Regions from separate parts of the Bacillus sp. PK5-006 genome, predicted to be linked through region 2. Evidence: predicted binding sites of a transcription regulator. Region 2 holds the regulator's gene; the other holds the start of a gene.
What was found. The regulator Rex, encoded in region 2, represses fermentation and respiration genes when NADH is low (regulators of the CRP and FNR family bind a similar motif). The targets are predictions, from matches to a motif close to TTGTGAAATATTTCACAA.
Positions count from the first base shown of each region.

Region 1: the regulator Rex is predicted to act here: its motif matches at 1,709-1,726, upstream of M1D84_RS01075 (cytochrome ubiquinol oxidase subunit I).

Region 1 is NZ_CP096414.1:220,608-223,710, reverse strand. It holds gene cydB (cytochrome d ubiquinol oxidase subunit II) at 1-236, opposite strand, end outside; gene M1D84_RS01075 (cytochrome ubiquinol oxidase subunit I) at 223-1,638, opposite strand; gene isdG (heme oxygenase) at 1,961-3,076, opposite strand; gene M1D84_RS01065 (FecCD family ABC transporter permease) at 3,084-3,103, opposite strand, start outside.
Region 2 is NZ_CP096414.1:3,110,271-3,113,373, forward strand. It holds gene M1D84_RS15945 (NUDIX hydrolase) at 1-355, shown strand, start outside; gene tatC (twin-arginine translocase subunit TatC) at 395-1,153, opposite strand; gene M1D84_RS15955 (twin-arginine translocase TatA/TatE family subunit) at 1,160-1,339, opposite strand; gene M1D84_RS15960 (redox-sensing transcriptional repressor Rex) at 1,367-2,020, opposite strand; gene moaC (cyclic pyranopterin monophosphate synthase MoaC) at 2,036-2,527, opposite strand; gene M1D84_RS15970 (ABC-F family ATP-binding cassette domain-containing protein) at 2,666-3,103, shown strand, end outside.

The DNA of each region.
Region 1 (3,103 bases), 850 kb from region 2:
ATCGTGGCATACCAGTGAGGAAATGCAGCGAAAATAGCACCGCCAGCTGTAATCAGCCAGACCTCATTCGCATCCCAGAAAGGACCAATCGTATTGATTAAAATGCGGCGCTCGTGCGCGTCCTTTCCAAGCAGCTGCATGGACATCCCGACACCAAAATCAAATCCTTCTAAGAAGAAAAAACCAACAAACAATACTGCGACAAGAATAAACCAAATCTCGTTAAGATATGCCATGATATGCGCCTCCATCAAATGGATCTGTAGACAGGTCCGTTTCATCCTTTTGATCTGTATCTTCTTCAGAATGTGCACCTTTTTTAATTTCTCGAATGAATAAGTAGGCGAGCACAATAGCAAGAATCAGATACATCGCCGTAAAGCTAATGACTGAGAATAACAGCATGCCATACGATACGTTCGGTGAAATCGATTGAGCCGTCGTCATCATACCAAAGACGGTCCACGGCTGACGCCCGATCTCAGTCATGATCCAGCCGGCTGAGTTCGCAATAAACGGGAACGCAATCATCCATACCATGAAGCGTAAATACCATTTGTTTGTTTCAAGTTTCTTTCTAAAGCTTAAGTATAAGCCAATCATACTAGCAAAAATCATCAGCATGCCGGCACCGACCATGATCCTAAAGCTCCAGAATGTTGTTTTCACTGGTGGAATGTAGTCTCCAGGGCCAAACTTGGCTTCATATTCTTTTTGAAGTGTCAGCATGCCCGGAACATCTCCACTGAACTTCTGATAAGCCAAATAACTTAAGGCAAACGGAATATTGATCTCCGCAGAGTTTTCTTTTTTATCTGTGTCAATGTTGGCAAAAAGTGTCCAAGCCGCTGGATCTCCACTATCCTTCCAAAGGGCTTCACTTGCTGCCATCTTCATTGGCTGTGATTTCATTAAATGCTTCGCTTGATCATGTCCAGAGAACGCCACACCTAAACCAGAAATTAAAGCGAGGACCATTGCAATCTGGAATGATTTTTTGAAAAAGGCAATTTCTTGTTTTTTGATCATTTTATAGGCACTAACTCCTGCAATAAAGAAAGCTCCTGTTGCCAGCGCACCAAACAGAACGTGCGGGAACTCAACCCAAAGCTGCGGGTTCGTCACAAGAGCGCCAAAATCATTCATTTCTGCACGGCCATTTTTAATGGCAAATCCAACTGGCTCCTGCATAAATGAGTTGGCGAGTAAAATCCAAAACGCCGAAAAGATCGTACCAAGGGAAACAAGCCAAATGCACAATAAATGAATCTTCTTCGGCAGACGATCCCAGCCGAATATCCAAAGTCCAATAAATGTAGATTCAAGGAAAAAGGCCAAAAGTGCTTCAATGGCAAGCGGTGCACCAAAGACATCACCGACAAACCTTGAATAATCTGACCAGTTCATCCCAAACTGGAATTCCTGCAGAATCCCTGTTACCACACCTACTGCAAAGTTAAGTAAGAACAGGTGACCCCAAAACTTCGCCATCTTTTTATAGATGTCTTTTTTCTTGACGACATAAAGGGTCTGCATCAATGCGACGATAAACACCAAACCTATTGACATAGGAACAAAAATAAAATGAAATAATGTCGTTGAAGCAAATTGAAATCTTGCTAAAAACAGCTCACTCACAGCCTTACATCCTCCCTTACTTTTACATGCCGAACGATTCATGCTCACCATTTCACAAAATATTCACTATTTGTTCAATGTTTCACAAATAAAAGTCCATTTGAAATGGTTCACTCGGTGAAATTTTACTCTTGATTTTCATTCGGTTAGTTATTTATACCTGTACTTTACACCCATACGCTTCAAAAATAAAGTAAATTTTACCTAAAAATTGGTTGGTATTGTGTCAGTTATTTGAATACTTTGTCAACAATATGTGACGGAAAATAAAAAAATGCAAAAAAAGAGCGCTGCATGTGGGCCGCAGCGCTGTGTTTCTATTTTAAGCTTTTTTCTGTAAAGCAGGTCTTGTCACTTGGACTTCATAGTACGTAATTTTGTTTTTTAATAGGCCTTCAGGTTTCGCTTTTCCGTGAGCGTGTGCATCTCCAAATGCCTGAGATTTTGTCCAGTTCACAAAGTCTTCTTTTCGATTCCAGCGTGTATGAATAGTCACTTCATCGTAATCGGTTGTCTGCTGTGTGACCCAGACTTCCATGCCTAAAAATCCTTCCATGAATTCTACTTGTCCCTGCTTGTTAAAACGCTTGACGAGGTGGTCTGCACTGCCTTTTTCTACTCTAACCTGGTTGTTTACAATGATCATGTTTGATTCATCTCCCTTTTGTTGTTGGATCGAAGCGATTGGGATAATGAGCGGATGCTCTCCATCTAGGTGAACCTCTGCCTGAATCCCAAAGACCTCTTTGAAAAAGTTTTCTGTTAATACTTCCTTTGGTGTCCCTATTTGGTAAACCTGACCACGCTTCATTGCAATCAGGCGGTCACAATATTTTGCTGCCTGCTGCAGGTCATGAAGAACCATTAAAATGGTGATCCCATGCGTTTCATTCAGCTGTTTGAGCAGCTCCAGTAAATCAAGCTGATGCGCAATATCTAAGTAAGTGGTAGGCTCATCCAGAATAATCGTCTCTGTCTTCTGAGCCAGTGCCATGGCAATATACGCCTTCTGCCTCTCTCCGCCTGACAATGTATGCAGCATCCTGTTTTCATTCACGCGGCTATTTGTCACATCAAGTGCCCACTCTATCGCTTCCTGATCTGTTTTCGAGCTCTTTTTCCAGATCGAACGATGCGGACTTCGTCCAAGTGCAACCAGCTCACGTACTGTCATCGATGGGATGGCCGTTCTCGTCTGCATCAGAACAGCGATTTCCTGTGCAATCTCCTGTGCTGTCATTTCTTTTTGCGGTATATCGTGAATATAAATCATGCCGCTTTCAATCGACGTAAGACGTGCAGCCGCTTTAATAAACGTCGACTTCCCTGACCCATTCGGTCCAATAATTCCTGTTACACTTCCTTTAGGCACAGCTGCTGAAATAGACGACAGCCGAAAGCCTCCTTGACTGAGGCTCACGTCATCCATCGCAATCACATCCAACTTAACCCCTCCCTTTCTTTT
Region 2 (3,103 bases):
TTCTATCCCTTTTGAGGACCTCACCTTTGCAGGTCTCATACAGGATGAAATCCATATGCCTTCGTTCATCGACCGTGAGTTCTGCCATGTGTACCTTTATATGAATCAAGAAGAGCACATGGAAGTTTATCTACAGAAAGAAGAAGTCGCTGGTCTGTACAGAGCCAAGCTGCTTGATGCACAGCAGCTGTTAACAGGAACATGTGAAAGAATTCGAATCAAGGGCTTTCAAGTTGATGCAAACGAAGAACGACGTGAGGAAAGCATCGAAGTGGGTGTTCATGATTTTGTCCAGCATGAGCCCGCCTATTATGAGCACCTCTTTCATGCGATCAATCAATTTCTTACGCAATAGAAAAAGCATCGTGATCCCTCATTGGATCATGATGCTTTTTTATGAGACATAGTGACTTTCTTTCTCCTCTGTTTGCTGCATTTTGCGGTAGGTCACTCTTGAAATGATAATGCTCACTTCGTATAAAACGAGCATTGGCAAGGTGACCATGAGGTGAGAAACAAGCTCTGGCGGTGTAATGAGTGCGGCAATGACAAGGAGGACAAAATAGGCATACTTTCGTATTTTTGATAAAAACATCGGTGTGATGATGCCAAGTCTTGTGAGAAACATCAACACGACGGGCATCTGAAACAAAAAGCCAAATGGAAGTGTTAACTGCATCAGAAATGTAAAATACTCATGAATCCCAATGACTTGCTCTACATTTAAATCATTCGACATTCGCATCATAAAGTCGACGACAAACGGAAACAAAATAAAATAAGAGAAAGCCACACCGCTCAAAAATAAAAGCAGTGCAATCGGAATGTAAGCAAGTGTCACCTTTCTTTCTTTCTCATATAAGCCAGGACTCACAAACGCCCACAGCTGATATAAAATAACGGGACACGTCAAAACCAAAGCAATGACAAATGCGAACTGCATAAACACGTACAGTGGATCTGTAAGCTTAAATGCGTTCAGCGTGAGTGTTGCCGCTTCATCGGTATTTTGTAAATACACAATGACCGGCTTAGCGAGAAAAAAACCAGCCACCATAAAGGCGACAAAAAACATCGCAATGATCACTAAACGTTTTCGCAGTTCCACAATATGCTCCATAAGCGGCATATCTTTGACATTCATGAAGCTCATCCTATTCTACTGATCTTCTTTTTTCTTTTTTTCTTCCTGATCATCAGCTAAGCCTTTTGTGGCATTTTTGAATTCACGTAATGTATCTCCTGCTGCTCTTCCTAATTCAGGAAGCTTTTTCGGCCCAAAAATAATGAGCGCTACAATCGCAATCAGAATCAAACTCCCAGGACCGATCGGACCCATTTGCTCCACCCCCTTTACCCCTTTTCGTCAGTCCTCCTGCGTAACAGAGTAATGCTTTAAGAAATACACAAGAGACTGAAGTTCAACCGCCAAATCTATATGATGAATTCGAATGTGTTCCGGCACATTCAATCGAGCCGGCGTAAAGTTAAGGATTCCTTTGATGCCAAGGGCAATCAAACGATCTGTAATGGATTGAGCTGCTACGGCAGGTACTGTCAAAATCGCAACAGGGATATCTCCTACCTCTTGAACATGCTCTTCAAGCTTATCCAAATCATAGACAGGCACGCCGCCTATCTCACTTCCTATTTTACTCTCATTGACGTCAAAAGCCATTGAAATTTTTGTATTATTATTTTTGATGAAATTATAGTGTAAAAAAGCAGTCCCTAAATTCCCGACACCGATGAGCATGACATTGGTCATTTCATCTTGGTCAAGGGTCTTTCTGAAGAAGGTCAAGAGATAATCGACATTATAGCCATACCCTTTCTTCCCAAGTGCACCAAAGTACGAAAAATCTCGGCGAATGGTGGCAGAATCCACTTTGACTGCATCACTAAGCTCAGCTGATGACACCCTTTGTTTTCCTGATGCATGCAGATTTTTTAAAAAACGGTAATATAGCGGCAAACGTTTGGCTGTCGCTTGTGGAATTTTTGACTGATCTATATTCATATAAGGTCCTCCAACTTAAATATCAGATGCTCTGTGAAAATCACCATTTTTCCCGCCTGTCTTTTCAATTAGATAGGTAGGACCGATGATCATGCCTTTATCAATCGCTTTGCACATATCGTAAACGGTCAGTGCACATACTGAAGCAGAAGTGAGCGCTTCCATCTCCACACCCGTACTTCCTTTTGTTTTTACCTGTACTTGTATGTTCAGGATGTGCGCATTTCCGTCTTCCTCCCAATTAAAGGAGATATCCACGCCTTTTAGTGCAAGCGGATGACACATTGGAATGATGGTAGATGTTTGCTTTGCTGCCATGATGCCAGCAACCTGTGCAACAGACAGCACATCTCCTTTTCCAATTTCACGTTGCTCTATTTTATGAAACACTTCTTTTATCATACGAACACTTGAAACAGCAACGGCGGTTCTCACTGTAGACGATTTGTCACTAATGTCGACCATCTTTGCTCTTCCCTGTTCGTTAAAGTGGCTAAATTGACTCATCTTTCAACGCTCCCTCACTCAAATGATACACTATTTTTTCCTATCTGTCTTTCATTTGAATATGGCGATTGTATGTAACATTTGCCGGTTTACTGCTGATAAGCTACACTTAACATATTATAGCAGAGGTGAAGTTACATGATGATTCTACAAGTGAATCAGCTGTCCAAATCGTTTGGCGCTGATACCGTTTTAACGAATATAAAATTGGAAGTCAAAGCAAGGGATCGCATTGCCATTGTAGGTCGTAACGGCGCAGGCAAATCCACGCTTTTGAAAATCATCGCCGGTCAAATGTCTTACGAGCAAGGTGAGATCATCAAACCAAAAGACCTATCGATCGGCTATTTAGCACAGCATACCGATGTAACGTCTACACGTACGCTAAAAGACGAATTATTATCGGTTTTTGATCATTTAAAAGAAATGGAACAAGAGATGAGAACCATTGAGGAGAAAATGGCTTCCTCCACAGGTTCTGAGCTGGAAGCCCTTATGAAAACCTATGACAGGCTTCAGCAGGAATTTAAAGATCAAGGCGGCTATCAATATGAAGCAGATGTCCGCTCCATTCTT